Linked DNA regions of Idiomarina loihiensis L2TR. The protein of the gene in region 2 interacts with the protein of the main gene of each other region in a pairwise test. Links are inferred from orthologs where the notes say so. Each region holds a gene or a part of one and is shown on either strand. Other genes may lie near its edges. The genes, in order: ndk and ung.

Evidence for each region.
Region 1: the proteins of ung (region 2) and ndk interact in binary tests that used the Escherichia coli proteins (3 or more experiments, as listed by UniProt). The link is inferred for Idiomarina loihiensis L2TR from one-to-one orthologs.

What each region holds. Positions count from the first base shown.
Region 1 is NC_006512.1:2,177,619-2,186,036, forward strand. What follows is about bases 2,278-4,982. They hold ndk (nucleoside-diphosphate kinase), read right to left. Parts: upstream 3,994-4,982; coding sequence 3,562-3,993; downstream 2,278-3,561. Other genes in these bases: IL_RS10460 (tetratricopeptide repeat protein), read right to left, coding at 2,278-2,306; IL_RS10465 (bifunctional tRNA (adenosine(37)-C2)-methyltransferase TrmG/ribosomal RNA large subunit methyltransferase RlmN), read right to left, coding at 2,340-3,476; msrA (peptide-methionine (S)-S-oxide reductase MsrA), read left to right, coding at 4,160-4,705; IL_RS10480 (IscS subfamily cysteine desulfurase), read right to left, coding at 4,702-4,982. Also shown: ispG (flavodoxin-dependent (E)-4-hydroxy-3-methylbut-2-enyl-diphosphate synthase), read right to left, coding at 1-716; IL_RS10455 (RodZ domain-containing protein), read right to left, coding at 733-1,830; more of IL_RS10460, read right to left, coding at 1,851-2,277; more of IL_RS10480, read right to left, coding at 4,983-5,859; Fe-S cluster assembly transcriptional regulator IscR, read right to left, coding at 5,890-6,369; tRNA (cytosine(32)/uridine(32)-2'-O)-methyltransferase TrmJ, read right to left, coding at 6,436-7,158; suhB (inositol-1-monophosphatase), read left to right, coding at 7,267-8,043; IL_RS13665 (DUF3545 family protein), read right to left, coding at 8,117-8,287. UniProt on the Escherichia coli protein: Major role in the synthesis of nucleoside triphosphates other than ATP. The ATP gamma phosphate is transferred to the NDP beta phosphate via a ping-pong mechanism, using a phosphorylated active-site intermediate.
Region 2 is NC_006512.1:544,659-553,292, reverse strand. What follows is about bases 3,120-6,040. They hold ung (uracil-DNA glycosylase), read right to left. Parts: upstream 4,945-6,040; coding sequence 4,294-4,944; downstream 3,120-4,293. Other genes in these bases: neuC (UDP-N-acetylglucosamine 2-epimerase), read right to left, coding at 6,020-6,040; IL_RS02645 (polysialyltransferase family glycosyltransferase), read right to left, coding at 4,972-6,033; IL_RS02655 (LysR family transcriptional regulator), read left to right, coding at 3,416-4,282; IL_RS02660 (NADH-quinone oxidoreductase subunit L), read right to left, coding at 3,120-3,303. Outside these bases: IL_RS02665 (putative inorganic carbon transporter subunit DabA), read right to left, coding at 1-1,981; more of IL_RS02660, read right to left, coding at 1,978-3,119; more of neuC, read right to left, coding at 6,041-7,159; neuB (N-acetylneuraminate synthase), read right to left, coding at 7,159-8,217; IL_RS02630 (cytidylyltransferase domain-containing protein), read right to left, coding at 8,210-8,634. UniProt on the Escherichia coli protein: Excises uracil residues from the DNA which can arise as a result of misincorporation of dUMP residues by DNA polymerase or due to deamination of cytosine.

The DNA.
Region 1 (8,418 bases), 1.6 Mb from region 2 along the record:
GACACCCGCAACGTGTCGCCAATACCTTCAGCCAGCAACATGCCTAAACCAACTGACGACTTCACCGCACCGCTGCGCTTACCACCGGCTTCTGTAATGCCTAAGTGCAAAGGCTGATCAATTTTTTGTGCCAGTAAGCGATACGATTCAACGGCTAAAAATACATCGGAAGCTTTAACGCTGACTTTAAAATCGTAAAAGTCCAGCTTATAGAGAATATTGACATGCCGCATTGCGGATTCAACTAACGCCTCAGCTGTCGGTTCTCCGTATTTTTCTTGCAGATCTTTTTCTAGTGAACCGCCATTAACCCCAATACGAATTGGAATGTTACGTTCACGTGCTGCATCGACTACGGCTTTAATTCTGTCTTCGTGACCAATATTGCCCGGATTAATACGTAGGCAATCCGCGCCATATTCGGCAACTTTAAGCGCAATACGGTAATCAAAATGAATGTCAGTAACTAAAGGCACTGGGCTGCGCTGCTTTATTTGCTTAAAAGCTTCGGCGGCTTCCATTGTTGGTACAGACACACGAACAATATCGGCACCAGCTTGAGCCAGCGCTTCGATTTGCGCTACGGTCGCATCAACATCGGTTGTTTCAGTATTTGTCATGGACTGCACAGCAATCGGTGCGCCATCGCCAATAGGCACATTACCTACATACAAGCGGCGTGAAGGACGGCGTTTAATTGGATTTTCGTGCATCATAACCTTAAATTGACCTCTACTGCTCTTCTGACGGTACGGTAAAGCGCGCGACACGACCAGTCCGGAACTGGTCCATATTAAAGGCATTACCGTTAAAGCTGACATTAACAGCTTCAGGTTTACACAGTGTTACTGAAAAAGGCGCTTCGCCAGGGACTGGCATACGGTAGCCTGCAGCTTTTACACCAACAGCCTGAGTTTCACCGGAAGCATCATCAATTTTAACCCAGCATTCTTCATTAAACTCTAACACCAGGCTGGCTGAAACCGCTTCTGGTTGCGGCGACGGCTCAACAGCTTCTGACTCGACCGAAGTTTCAGCTTGGTTATCTGTCTGCTCGGCAGTTTCAGTTGGTAACTCTTGGGTATCGTTAACATCATTAGCCGCCGAATCAGTGTTAGCGGCCTGCGATTCGTCGTTATTCTCGTTGTCATTCTCGCCGCTTTCACTAACGGGTTCTTGTACCGACTCGACCGCAACATTCGTGTCATCAGCTTCAACTTCTGACTCTAATATAGCTTCATCTTCATTCGGCGCAATTTGTGGCTCTGTCGGCTGGTTTGAAATTTCAATATCACCGACGTTATCAGCTTCATCATCAGTATTTACCGGAGAAACTTCTGAACTTTCCTGCGTGCCAGTTTCGCCTTCACTAAAACCAAGATCCGGCTCTTGCCACCACCAAATAACCAAGGCCACAACAATAATGATAACCACATAAGTAATTAACATTAAGCGGTTGTCGCTTTCTTCATGCTTTTTACGTCTTGAGAAGCTCTGCATCTGGCTGCTTTCAACTTCTTTATAGCCTCTGGCTTTATAAGCCTCAAACAGCTCGGTATCGTCTAAATCAAGCAGTTTGGCGTAAGAGCGTAAATAACCTTTAATAAAGGTTGCCGTAGAGAAAGTTGAATAATCATCGGCTTCCAGTAATTCAATAATCTGCTTTCGCAAACGCAACTGGTCTGCAACCTCGCGTTGCTCTAAACCTTTAGCTTCACGGGCTTCTCTCAGAATTTCACCAGGACCTTTACTCGGCTTTTGCTCTGTTTCTTGTGCCGCTTCCGATTCTGGCTTTTTGTTATCTTGTGTTGATTCGTTTTCAGCAGTCATGATTGTAAGGGGTTTCCCTGTTATGGTTGAGCTGCGTCGTGACCTACCCGAGCCAGACATTCGGCTTTATTGGCCTCAGCTCTGGCATGATGTGGATACACTGGATCCAATGTCACTTTATCAAAATACCTGAGTGCTTTTTCCCAGTCACCAGCCACACACAGTGCAACCGCATAGTTATTGTACAATGCACCGCTCATAGGTTGCCATGATAATGTCTGTTGGTAAAGTGACAAAGCAGAATCAACGTCATTTGTCGCTAAATACCATTGCCCTAAGGCAAGATTGGCATCCAGAGACCGGGGATTGTTCGTCAATGCGGTTTGCAAATGCGGATGCGCAAGCTTCAATTTCCCTTGCGCCAAATAAGCAAGTCCAAGCTGCAACCGTACATCATTACCCACAGATACCGACTGTTCAGGGTTAGCGGTACAACCATATAGCGCTGCGGCTATCAATAATAAAGCGGTTCGCATTATCACACTCCTTGTGCCTGCGATTCTGTTAATTTACGTGGTCTTTACAGCTATTGCTTCCCCACCACGCTGTTTCTGCTGACGTTTCAGTATACGTTTTGTACGATCGATGACATCGCCCACTAATTGCCCGCAAGCTGCATCGATATCATCCCCACGAGTCTTCCGTACCATTACCGTCAAACCGTACTCCATAAGCACTTTGGCAAAACGGTCAATTCGCGAGTTACTGGAGCGTCCGTAGTCCGAACCCGGGAAAGGATTAAATGGAATAAGATTAATTTTACTCGGGGTATCTTTTAAGGTTTTTGCCAGCGCATGTGCCTGATCGGTTGAATCGTTCACATGGTCCAGCATGACATACTCTACCGTTACTTTACGCTGAGCTTTTGACTGCTCAACATAACGACGGCTGGATGCCAGAAATTCTTCAATATTGTACTTCTTATTAATAGGTACAATCTCGTTGCGCAACTCATCGTCTGGCGCGTGCAACGAAATAGCCAACATCACATCAATGCGTTCACGCAGTTTTTCCAACGCAGGAACAACACCTGAAGTACTTAACGTAACGCGGCGTTTGGATAAACCGAAACCCAGGTCATCTAACATTAGCTCCATTGCCGGAACTACATTGTTTAAGTTAAGCAAAGGTTCCCCCATGCCCATCATAACCACGTTCGTTACGGGTTTAATTCCGGTCTTGCCATAAGCCCCTAACAGCTGATTCACCCGCCATACCTGACCGATGATTTCTGCCACACTGAGGTTACGGTTAAAGCCTTGAGCCCCGGTTGAGCAGAAAGTGCATTCTAATGCACAACCAACCTGAGAAGACACGCACAAAGTAGCGCGATCACCCTCGGGTATCCATACTGTTTCCACGTCCTGACCGTCAAACAGGGTCATGGCGAACTTAATCGTACCGTCCGATGACTGCTGCTGTTCGCGAACTTCAGGCGCGCGTATTTCAGCGACTTGCTTGAGCTTTTCACGCAAGGCTTTATTAAGATTGGTCATCTCATCAAAGTCATCGACACAAAAGTGATACAGCCACTTCATTACTTGTTCAGCACGAAATGGTTTCTCACCCATTTCACGAAAGAACTCTTTAATTCCCTCACGATTCAGGTCGAGTAAGTTCACTTTTTTATCTATTGCGTTGGTCATAAAGCTCCGGTTTTCTGATGCAGCCTGACGTTTCCGTCAGGCTCTCACCTGATGCAATAGCATCAGGCTACATTCGAATACAGTCTTAGCGAGTGCGCTGGCAAACTTCTTCGTCGCTGAAGAAGTAAGAGATTTCACGTGCAGCAGATTCAGTTGCATCTGAACCATGTACCGCATTTTCGTCTATAGTTTCAGCATAGTCGGCACGAATAGTTCCTGCCAGTGCTTCTGCAGGATTCGTAGCACCCATGATGTCGCGGTTCTTACGTACAGCGTCTTCACCTTCAAGAACCTGAACAACGATAGGGCCTGAAGTCATGAATTCAACCAAAGCGCCAAAGAAAGGACGTTCTTTGTGTTCTGCGTAGAAACCTTCTGCCTGTTCTTTGCTTAAGTGCATCATTTTAGCACCAACAATGCGAAGACCAGCAGATTCAAAACGGTTATAGATAGCGCCGATTAAGTTTTTTGCAACTGCATCAGGCTTGATAATTGATAGAGTGCGCTCTAAAGCCATGGTTATAAACTCCAATAAAATTAAGGGATAAATCAGTCGCGCGGATTATACGTGAGATCGGCGCAGAAATCGAATACCCAGTGATTGTTTTTTCATTCATTCTCAGCTAGGATGAGAGAACTTATATAGCCATATAGACGTCTATTTGACGATAAGGAGTTCTGACATGGCGAACAATGAATATGAACAAGCCACTCTTGGTGGGGGTTGCTTCTGGTGTGTTGAGTCAGCCTTCCTTCAGGTAAAAGGCATTCAGTCGGTTAAATCGGGCTACACTGGCGGGCATACCATCGATCCAACTTACGAGCAGGTTTGCAGTGGCGAAACAGGACATGCCGAAGTTGCACAACTCCAGTACGATCCAGAGCAGATCTCTTACCGTCAAATCTTAGAAATCTTTTTCACTTTGCACGATCCAACTCAGGTGAATCGTCAGGGTAACGATGTGGGTACTCAATATCGCACATCAATTTTTTATCATAACGACGCGCAAAAACGTGAAGCGGAAAGTATTATTGCGGAACTTGAAGCCGATGCAGCATTTGCAGCTCCTATCGTAACGGAAGTGACTGAGTTAGGGACTTTTTACCCGGCAGAGAATTACCACGAAAACTACTACGCCAGAAACCCGGAAAACCCGTATTGTCAGGCGGTAATTTCACCGAAGCTGGCTAAGTTCCGTAAAACCTTTGCTGGCCTGCTTAAGGACTAAGCAGCGCCTCTTAAGGTTCCGATAGTGCGGTGGATAAGCTCTACCGCACTATCGATATCTGCTTCGGACGTGTAACGCCCAATACTAAAGCGCAATGAACTCATTGCCAGCTCATGTTCAACGCCTAATGCTCTTAACACATACGAGGGTTCAACACTGGCCGACGTACAGGCCGAGCCCGATGAGAGCGCAAGATCTTTTAACGCCATTAGCAACAGTTCACCATCAACTCCGGCAAAACTGATGTTAGTAATATGCGGAACCCGTTGCTGGTCAGAGCCATTCAAAGTTACACCTTCTAACTGGCTAACCCCTTTCCATAGTCGCTGACGCAAGTTTTCAATTCGTGCGGGCTCCAGTTCCAGCTCGTTAAGAGCCAGTTCCGCCGCTACACCCATACCGACAATTTGGTGAGTTGGTAACGTGCCTGAGCGCATGCCACGCTCATGACCCCCGCCATGCATTTGCGCCAGCAGCCGAACTCGCGGAGTGCGGCGTACATACAATGCGCCAATACCTTTAGGGCCATACATCTTGTGCGCAGAAAGTGACATTAAATCAACAGGTAACGTGACCATATTCATCGGAAGTTTTCCGGCGGCCTGTGCAGCATCAACATGAAATATTGTGCCATTTTCACGGCACAATTGACCTATAGTGGTTATATCCTGAAGCACACCTATTTCGTTATTAACCAGCATTACGCTCACTAACACCGTATCTTCGCGCAAGGCTGAGCGGAACAAATCCATATCCAGCAAGCCGTCTGTTCCGACATCCAGATACGTCACTTCAAAGCCTTCTTTTTCCAGCTGCGCACAGGTATCTAAAACCGCTTTGTGCTCGGTTTTAAGTGTAATAACGTGTTTGCCTTTATCTGAGTAATACTGAGCTGCGCCTTTTATGGCGAGGTTATCTGACTCAGTCGCACCTGAGGTAAAAACAATTTCGCGCGCGTCGGCATTAATAAGGTCAGCAACCTGATTCCGGGCAATATCGACAGCTTCTTCTGCCTGCCAGCCGTACTTATGCGAACGCGATGCCGGGTTACCAAACAAGCCATCCTGCGTTAAACATCCCATCATTTTTTCTGCTACAACAGGGTCTACCGGCGTGGTTGCAGCATAATCAAAATAAAGAGGTAACTTAGACACTTGCTTGCTCCTGACAACTTAAAGGCAATATTATAGGTGAGAGTTTAACTTAATCTCTTCTTCACTGTGGTTATGCAACGCATTCTGCCTATTCAGAACGTCACCGACGTCCTCTTTCTTCATCAACTCGGCCAGCGTAATACCGTCGAGAAAGTCGGATATTCTGTCGCTTAACCCTTCCCACAAAGAGTGGGTCAAACAACGTTCGCCGCCCTGACAGTTAGCTTTACCCTGACAACGTGTTGCATCAATTGACTCGTCTACCGCGTGAATAACGGCACCAACAGAAATATCGTTTGCGGCACAGCCCAGACGATAACCACCACCGGGACCTCGCACACTGTCCACCAACCCATGCTTACGTAAGCGCGAAAACAACTGCTCTAAATACGACAGAGATATTCCCTGACGCTCAGAAATATCCGCTAACGGCACGGGACCATTTGCCGTAAAAAGCGCAACGTCCAGCATAGCTGTTACTGCGTATCGACCTTTTGACGTCAGGCGCATGGTGGTTTCCTCTGCTGTTTAATTCATCGTTAATGTATTGAGATTCTACATTCCCGACTATTTTAGTCAAGTATTACCCGTTGATTTGTCCACAGAGGCTAAGATGCCACGTAAAATATTAATTTCATTTTCTTCCGGGCGGGCTCGGTTAAATAAACGACGCAATTTCGTCATGACTTGTCCGGGGTGCTGAGGAACAATGAACCCAGTCTGACCCAGAGTCTTTTCAAGATGCTCATAAAACCGTTCTAAATCTTCAGCGCGCGGGTACTCCGGTAAATTTTCCGGAGCGCGTTGTTTCGATTCAAGCCACTGCATGCGTAATTCATAACTCACAGTCTGCACCGCCATAGCCAGATTCAGTGAACTGTAATCGGGGTTAGTTGGTATGTGTAAGTGAAACTGACTTTGCTGTAGCTCTTCGTTGGTTAATCCACTGTTTTCACGGCCAAATACCAGAGCAACCTGATGCTGGCTGGTCTCCTCCAATACTTTTGCCGCACACTCTCGCGGGCCTAGCAGCGGCCAGTCTAAAGTTCGATTCCGGGCACTGGTGGCAATAACCAGACCACAGTCGGCAATCGCCTCCTGCAAAGTATCCACAATAGTCGCCGACGCCAGAATATCGGTTGCGCCAGCGGCCAACGCCGATGCGTGACTGTCAGGCTCCTGCACAGGGTCGACTAAGGTTAGTTTAGACAACCCCATAGTCTTCATGGCACGGGCGACAGAGCCTATGTTTCCGGTATGAGACGTATTCACCAGAACAATACGAATGTTATCAAGCATGGCGTTTCCCTTGAGTTTTTCTCGGCTTATGGAAAAGTTTGGCATGATACCGTAACACTGGTATGATCCGCGACCGAAAATTGTTCTTTTACAGCACAGGTAATTGGTATGCATCCGATGTTAAATATTGCGGTGCGCGCAGCGCGTGCGGCCGGCAAAATTTTAGTTAAAAATTTCGACCAGGGCAGTCCTGTTGAAGCCGAATCAAAAGGTTTGAACGACTGGGTTACTGATATGGATAAAGCCGCAGAGCAGGCTATTATCAACACCATCAAAAAGTCTTACCCTGATCACGGCATCATCGCAGAAGAAAGCGGTACTCAGGCTGGAAAAGAAAACGACTTCCAGTGGGTTATTGATCCGCTAGACGGCACGACCAATTACATGCGCGGTATCCCCCATTTTTGTATCTCTATAGCGTTGCTTCACAAAGGCTCTGTTCAACAGGCCGTTGTTTATGATCCTATGCGCGAAGAATTATTTACCGCTACCCGCGGCGCCGGTGCGCAGCTAAATGGTCGTCGTTTACGTATTTCACCTAAAGTGGAATTAAAAGGCGCTATTTTAGCAACGGGTTTCCCGTTCAAAATGAAAAACCGTTTACCGGAATACCTGGAAATGTTCAGCAAGTTGTTTGAGCACTGTGCCGACGTTCGTCGCGCAGGCGCAGCAGCACTAGATTTAGCTTATGTTGCGGCAGCACGCCACGATGCATTCTGGGAAATGGGTCTTAAGCCCTGGGATATGTTGGCTGGCGAATTATTGGTTCGCGAAGCCGGTGGCATAGTCAGTGACTTTCAGGGTGGCCACAACTACATTCAGTCGGGCAATATAGCAGCCGGTGCGCCAAAAGCATTAAAACAAATGCTGGCACAAATTCGCTAAGCTCTTTCTAAAAACAAGAGCAGTAAGCCCAAAAGCAAAACGCCGTCTGAGCTAACCCAGACGGCGTTCTTTTTTATAGTTCGATTTCTTCTAAATCGAGTTCAAGCGAGTAATCCATATCAGAGAGTTCTTCCCGCAACCGGTACTTCTCTTTTAGTTGTTCTATTTCACGCCATTTACGTTTTGCCGCGCGACCCTTACCAGACTTGTCATTAACCTTTTGCAGTTCTTCTGAATGATCCATGTTATGACCCTCTGCTTTTTTGATACAACTTTTTTAATTATGGTATTTAGCGCTGCAGTTAATCTGTTTGTTAACAAAAAAACCACAACTCATAAGTACCACACACCAGGCCACATTAAAAGAACTTTGTT
Region 2 (8,634 bases):
TACCCAGTTGTTTGGGCTCGGTTACTGAGCAGTAGTACTGCCAGTTTATCCAGTTAGCGACCAGCCCCGGAGCGCTCATGAGCTGAGCCAGCAGCTCTCCGTCAGGGTCATTGATACTGTTGTAGTCGTGCAAAAAATTACTGCCGATGGTATCAGCCGAGGTTAGCCGATCAGCCTGTCCGAAAAATAAGACGTTGTTGTCAGCCAGCCCCCATTCCGGGCGTAGTTCAGCCCAATGGCCGGAACGTGTTTTACGGTCTTTTTCTGACTCGCCGCAGGCCTGGGTTAGCTTTTCTGTTGCTGCGCGGAACACTTGTTTGACGCTGTCCGGAACAGTATTGGACAGCCAGATAACCTTATCGGTTACGGTTTCATGCATAGCGGAATGGAACTGAGTAGCGTCGGGAATAGCAACGCCCTGCTCGCGTAAATGCTCACGAATATTCTGATTATTAAGCAGCCGTACTAACACCCGGGCACTTAACGCACCGGTTTGACCACCGCAGGCGCCACAGTTAAGTCCTGCTCGTTGAGCATTGTTGCTGTGATGCGATCCATGCCCGACCAGCACAATATGCCTCGCGAAGCGGGTAAACTGCATTCCGGCCAGAGCCTGCTGACAAATGCCCACCAGCGATTCCATTGACGCCTCGCCGTTGTGCTCACAAATGCTGCCGTCGGCAATATACGCATTATTAGCCGTAGCCAGTTGTCCGGGCACACCAGTGAGTAAGGACTTCAGTTTACTTAACCCCAGCGCCTCTACGCCGCTAAACATGGAGACCGGCGCATTGAACATATTGCTTAATAAGGAACCAACCGATTGCTTACGCGCCGGTGCTTTAATGTAGTACGCCGGTTGCAGTAACCCCGGTACATGAGGAACATCGCGACCTTTGCGCTGAATGGCCAGCGGCACACCGAAGAACCCGGCAAAGCCTTTGCTTTGTACGTAGCTGCCCAGGCTTTTTCCGGCCTGTTCAAGCGCACGACGATAACGCTCTGAGCGCACGTCGATACAAAACACTGCCTGCACGTCCGGCGCGTTGCTCTCTTCTACTGTGTCGGATTTAAACTGCAACCTGTTTAGCTGCGAGCGTTCGTAAGCCGCCTGCCATTGCCACAATAAGCTGTTGTGCTGCTCAATATGAGCCACCTGCCCTTCACAATTTTCAACTTGTGCGCTAAGCGCCTGCTGCAGCTGCTGATAAACCTTAGTATTGGTGCGCTCGGCCAGCTGCCACAGAATATATTCCCAGGCCAGCCGAATGCACAGCAGTTCGAATACCCACTGGCTGTCCTGACGAGCGTCCTGATAGGAAAATGCCGCGGCCCAACCCCATAAGTCACTGATAAGCGCCTGGCTGTAACAGCGTAGAGCGTAATCTGACGCGTCACTTAAAAAGTTGTCATGGCACACTTGAATAAGCTTGTGTGGGTCATCCGGCAATTGTGCGAACAATTCGGTGAGTTCAGCCTCGTCCATTAAGGTTTCAATGCCGCGATCGGCACGCGAAATAGTCAGCCAATGCTGATACAACGAACTGTCTTTACCGGCCTGCTGAAAGCGGGTTGGAAACTGCATGAATAAGCCACAGGTTTGACTAATTTGCAGCACCACCTCGTCGTTCCAGCGCATTTTGCGGCGGCGCCGCGTGTATTTGTCCACCAACCGGCTGAGGTTACGCCACTGCGGCAGTTGCGCTTTTAGCAGGGAGCGCTGCTCCAGCTCGTTTACCATTTTGTTGGTGACCAGCGCTGCGTCTATTCGGTTTTGCTGCCATTGTTGCCAGTAAAAGTCCGGGCTCATGAGCAAACGTGTTCCGGCACTGTAACGCCAGTGCGCAGCAACACCGGCTACCGGCTGTTGGCGGTAATGCCAGAAGGGGTTAACCGCTATCCACTGAGACAACGGCCACTGCGGCGCAATGGCTTTACTCACCTGCCCGGCAATAGTCGCTAAACGATTCGCTGTGCTCATGAGTGTTTCTCCCGCTGAATGCGACCCTGCCGCTGATAGTAATGAATGGGGTGGCTGGGCCAGAGCCACAGCACCAGCCGCGTTAACCATTCGTCTAGATACAACCCGGCGTTTAGGGTAATAAACCAGCGCTGGCTAAGCCGATGCGATGGCGTGTGATGCACCAGCCAATAAGTAAAGGCGAAGACGTTGAACATAAGGGTTACCGCGGGTTCCAGCCAGACACTGCTGAACGGTGGCTGCGGCTCAATAACCTGATGCGCCAACGCACCCAGCAAAAGGTAAACTACGACAGTTAACGCCGACACCGCAATTCGCAGCAGCTTCTGATGCAGATTCATCCATAAGGTGGTGAGCGCCATGGCGAGTAACGCCGACGGAAGCCATTTAGGGTTACCGAGAAACCACCAGCAGGCGGCGGCAATAATGCCCTGAAACGCTATAAAGACAACACCAATACGCCACAACGACCGGGCCTGAGGCTGCTTTATTATTGCGACTTCGCTTACCGACAAAAACGCATAGGCTTTATAAACCGAGTGCGCCACCAGATGCAGTAAAGCTAAGTCGTAATAACCCAGACCAATTTCCAGCAGCATAAGCCCCATTTGCGCGCTGGTAGACCAGGCTAAACGCACTTTTATGCTAATGCGGGTGGCCATAATAAGGGCGGCAAAGCAGCACGACGCCGCCGACACCAGACACAGCAGCCATACGGCCGGCGCGCTGTTACTCCATAGTGGTACGGTTGCCAGCAGCAAAAAACCGCCCAGGTTAATAATGCCGGCATGCAGTAAAGCAGAAACCGGGGTTGGTGCTTCAACCACCTGAATGAGCCAGCCGTGCAAGGGTAGCTGGGCGCATTTAATGAGAGCCGCCATAACCAGACACAGCGCGGCAATGTGCTGAGAAAGGTGCGTGGGGGCAGTGCCGAACTGCTGCAAAACCGTGTCCAGCTGCAGACTGCCGGTGGTTAAGTACATAATAATAAACGCCGTGCCCAGAAAGGTTTCGGAGCAGCGTGCCAGAATGAATTTTTTGTGCGCAGCCAGTACGGCGCGGTCGCGTTCGGGGTAGAACATAAGCAGGCTGTGCAACTGCAGGCTTATTGCCATCCAGGCGGCGAAAAAGACAATAAGGTTATTGCTGACAATAAGAATGAAGACCGCTATAAGGCAGCCAACCAGCTTGGTGACGAATGAGCGGCGGCGCGGATCCAGCCGGAAATTTCTGAAGGCGTAACGCGTAACGACCCATGCTAATACTGCAACCAGCACCAGTAAAACCGGTCGTATGCCCGATAGTGTCAACCATTCCGCCATGAATGCGCCTCGTGTGTCTTGTTTGGAGCAATTATGGGTGCTGGCTTGATGTTAAGTAAAATAGATATAAACTATAAATTCATTCGTTTTAAGTGAACGGTTGGTGAGCCCGATGAATTATAAGCACCTTTATTACTTTTGGCACGTGGCAGAAAACGGGCATTTAACCCAAACCGCGCAAAAGCTTCATGTGTCGCAGTCGGCGTTGTCGGCGCAGATAAAACAACTGGAAGAGTGGCTGGGTACGCCGCTGTTTGAGCGCACAGGGCGTAAGTTGGTACTGACTCAGGCCGGATACATTGCGCGCCAGTATGCCGACCGAATTTTTCACGAAGGTGAGAACCTGGTTAACCAGCTAAAGCAAGGCATGGACGGCAGTGATTTGGTTGTGCGCATTGGTCATGCCTCGACTATGTCGCGTAACTTTGTGGAAGCTTTTATTCACGAGCTGGTGCATCAGCAGGACGTTCAGTACCGGCTGCATTCTATGACGCCGGATCAGTTATTTAATGAGCTGGCGGATCATCAAATTGATATTGCGCTGGCCAATACCAGTGTGCGCGGCAGCGACAAGCAATTGTGGCAGAGCCGTTTACTGGCGAGGCAGCCGGTGTCTGTTATTGGGCCACCGGGTCGTGACATTGAGCAGTTAACCGATGTGGCTTTGCGCAATAATAACTGGGTGTTACCGCCGGAAAATATGCCGCTGCGGGCGGCGTTCGATATGCTCAGTGCGGAATACAACTGGCAACCGCGGGTGCTGGCCGAGGCCGACGATATGGCGATGCTGCGGCTGTTAGCCAGGGATACCGGCGCGCTGGCGGTGATTCCGGACGTTGTGGTTCGGGACGAGTTGACCAGCGGGCAATTGAAACGCTATTTAACTCTGCCCAATGTGTTCGAGCATTTTTACGCCATAACCCTGAAGCGCCCATTCGAACACCCCATGGTCGCCAAGCTGCTGCAACGGTTTGTTTAATGTTACGTGAACTACACCCACCGAATGGGCTGGCGGCCGTGTTGCTGTAAATAATCGTTGGTTTTGCGGAAATGGTTGGCGTCGAAGAACCCGCGATGTGCTGACAGCGGCGATGGATGCGGTGCGGTCAGTATGCAATGTTTGTTGCCGTCAATAAGCGGTATTTTCTTCTGCGCATGCGAGCCCCAGAGCAAAAACACCACATGATCGGTTGCGTCCGACACCTTGCTGATAACGGTATCGGTGAAGGTTTCCCAGCCCCAGCTGGCATGACTGTGCGCATTACCCTGCTCTACCGTAAGTACCGTATTCAGCAACAACACACCCTGCTCGGCCCAACTGGTTAAATCGCCATGCTGTGGCAATACCGTGTCCGGGTAGTCTATGGCTATGGCTTTAAACATGTTACGCAGCGACGGCGGAAACTTGACGCCTTCGGGTACCGAGAAACTCAAACCATGCGCCTGACCGGGGCCGTGGTATGGGTCCTGTCCCAGAATAACCACTTTAATGTTTTCCGGGTCGGTGAGCTTAAGTGCGTTGAAGACGTCTTCTTTGGGCGGATACACTACGGTTTCCTGCCGCGCCTGCTCTACCCGCTGCCACAGCTGCTGAAAATAAGGCTTCTGCTTTTCTTCGGCTAAAAGAGTGCTCCAGGGCATGGTCTTATTCCTTTGTTTTGTGTCAGGCTACAACTCCTGATAACTCAACTGTTTTACGTCAACTTCGCTTAATAATTTAGCCAATGGTGCTGAAAAATGCTCGGGTGTTTTCTGCTCCAGCTTCACGGCCATAACATTCTGTTTGTTGCTCAACCAGCGGATGGTAAACAAGGTTGAGCTGACGTCACCGACATAAGTACAGGACTCGGGAAACTGCGGCAGCAGCAACTCAAACCCAACCCGATTGTCGATATGCACCAGCTCCGGATGCTTTTGTTTAAAGTGCTCAATATAGTTTGACCGCGGGTGAGCTTTTAACGCTATGCGGCTTTTCTCGGTCTTGCGGCTGAAAATATCCACCATTCTGTCGAGGTGTTCATTCACGTCTTTATAGAAAGAATCACCCGTTAATATAATAACGTAATCGACATTCTTTAACGGCTCTATGTCAATATCCGCCAGCGCCAGCAGGTTCTTATTAAACTCATCGAACTCGGGCAGTTTAAACGCCTCTTTTGAAATAGGCTCAACTTTCTTGTTCCGCAAAACCGGGTGTATCAACTCTGGGAAAGTTGCGTGAATGGTCGATATCCACTTAGACGCACCTATCATCTGCGGACTGCTCCACCACATACCGTAAGCCAGCTTCTTCAATAAAGGGTCGACGTAGTTGTGCACAAAGCTGTGCATGTGCCGGTGCCCCAAATAGGTTTGGGTTCCTTCATCCAGATAATGGCCTTCGGCACTGTTTTTCCCGCGGTTCGCCAGGTGCATAGTGTACTGAAACTCAACGCTTCGGTCAGAGCCGGTATAAACCCGCGACGGCGGCAGTTCTGCAACCAGATTGGCCAACCTTTTTAGTCGTGCTTTACGCTTACTGAGCTTACTTTTTACGTGCGCATCGCTAAAGCTAATAACGGTTTCAAAAATAGAGCTGTTTTCCAGCGCCTGAGTAAATAACAGACGATTGCTTTCAAGGTAGTAATCGATAACCGCAACGTTAACATCGTCTTTATGACTCAGGGCCGTAGTGACACTGAACAGCAAGTGCAGAGGCGATGAAATAAAATAGTAATTAACTTTTTTCACGTTTGTCCCAGTCTACAAAAACTTTTTGCTTGGATATTGCCCAGAACGCTTCCGATCGCAAGGTACTGATAAAGCCCTCTGCGCTATTGCCATCACCAAATTCCGACGAAGGCTCGAAGCGTTTGGTTTTAAAGGTTTTTATGGCTTCTAAAATAGCCGGAGTCTGCTCTTCTACGTTTAAGATAGACTCGGCTGTAGCCCGGCTTTGCTGTCTGCTGCCCAGGTTAATAGTGGGTATGCCGTAAAACGGCGCTTCGCGAACGCCAGCGCTTGAATTACCGATGATCATATTGGCGTTTTTCAGCAGCACCAGAAAGTACTCGAACCGAATACTGGGGTAAATGCGAAAACGCGGATGGTTCTCGCAGCGCTTTAACTCCGCCAGAATGGTGTCGGTGCCGTGGTCGTTATTGGGGTACACCACCACAAAGTTTTCATCACTTTCCAGCATGGCATCAACAGTCGATTTGATATTCGACTCCAGCGACTCAAGCTCGGTGGTCACCGGGTGGTACATAAACACCGAGTAGTCTTTAAACGCAATGTCGTACTTTTCTTTTACAGTCTCCAGCGAAGGCAAATTCGGTGAATTCATCACGTCGAGGTCGGGTGAGCCGATGGTAAAAATGGACGACTTCGCCTCGCCCAGCTGCACCAGTCGCTCCTGCGCTTCGCTGTTAGACACAAAGTGCGTGTGCGCCATTTTGGATATGGAGTGACGAATAAGCTCGTCAATGGTGCCCGACACCTCGCCGCCTTCAATATGAGCCACTAGAATGTTGTTCAGGCTACCCACAATGGCACCAGCCATGGCTTCTACCCGGTCGCCGTGAACCACAATCACATCCGGGTTATTCTCGTGAATGTAGTCCGACAAACCGGTAATGGTTTTAGCCAGAACCACGTCCATGGTGTCGTTTTTGGTCTGGTTAATGTACTTATAGCTGGAAGCTATTTTCAGGCGCTCGACTTCTATGGAAGTCATGCCGTAGCGGGACATCATGTGCATGCCGGTAATAAACAGCTGAACTTCAAACTCGTCCGCTTTATCGGTGACTTCAATTAAACTTTTCAGTTTGCCAAAGTCGGCACGGGTACCGGTTACGAAAAGCACCTTCTTTTTCATTACTGAACATCCTCAGAGCGCAGTTGAACATCGTTTTCAATGTCTTGTGCGGCGGTTTTACCCATTAAGTTTTCGTAGTCGTCTGCCAGGAACTGACCGGTTCCCGGACGTTTAACCCATAAATTGTCCTGGCTAAAGGTTTCACCTTTTTTAATGGGCTTAATGGTCACAACGCTGGCGTAGGCAAAGTCGATGGTTACCTGCTCTTCAGCTACTGCGCCTTTCTGGCCGCCGCGCATGGCTTTCATGCGCTTGGACTCCTGAATTAACGAACGGCACTCTTCGGTGTCCATAGAGCAGTTAATGTCCGGTCCGGTACGCTGTTTGTGGTCGGTAAAGTGACGCTCCAGAATAGAGGCACCAACGGCTACGGCGCCCAGGCAGGCTAGATTATCAATACTGTGGTCAGACAAACCGACAACCGCGTCGTCAAAAGCGTCCTGCAACTGGTTCATAGCACCTAAACGGATTAAGTTATCCGGCGTTGGGTACACGTTGGTGCAATGCAACAGCGCATACTGCACGCCGTGCTTACGGAAAATATCAACGGCTTTAGCAATAGACGGAATGTCGTTCATGCCGGTGCTGAGAATAATGGGCTTTTTGTACGAAGCGACAAGCTCCAGCAACGGATAGTTGTTACATTCGCCAGAGCCAATTTTATAGGCTTCAACACCCATGCGCTCTAAACGCTCGGCGGCGGCGCGGGAAAACGGCGTACTGATGAATATGGCGCCTTTGCTTTCAACGTATTCTTTCAGCTTGGTTTCGTCTTCTTCGTTCAGCGCGCAACGTTCCATAATTTCGTAGATAGACACGTCGGCATTGCCCGGAATGACTTTCTTCGCGTCGGCGCTCATTTCGTCTTCAACCACGTGAGTCTGGTGCTTAATAATTTCAGCGCCCGCAGAGACTGCAGCGTCGACCATTTCATAAGCGGTTTCCAGGCTGCCTTCGTGGTTAATGCCTATTTCAGCTACCACAACCGGGTCGTGGTCGTAGCCAATTTCGCGTGAGCCAATTTTCATTACTGGGTGTTTTTCCGGGGTGTTAGCCATGTTGTGTTTTCTCCATAATCTGTTCGGCAAGTTGCAGGTCACTTGCTCTGTCAATGTCGACAGACGCCTCTTCGCTCATAATGTAAGGGTAGACATTTTGGCGCGGAATACCGCCGCCAGCTTCGAAGGCTGCTGTACTAAATATATAAATGGCACCGTTGGGATGAACGGTACGGGGAAGATCCTGACGACGCATATAAGGCGCGTCCAGGCTCAAAAGACCGGATAGTGACCCGTCTGAATTCAATTTGTAAGCTTTTGCAGCAGAATGCACCGGTTCAATAACACTTAAAACGCAGCTGGCGTCGCTGTCTGCATAAATACGGTAGGCTTCGTCAATATGCTGTGCCGACCTTAACGGCGACGTAGGTTGCAGCAGCGTTACGCTGTTAAGGTTAAGTGACTGCTTTTTTAAGT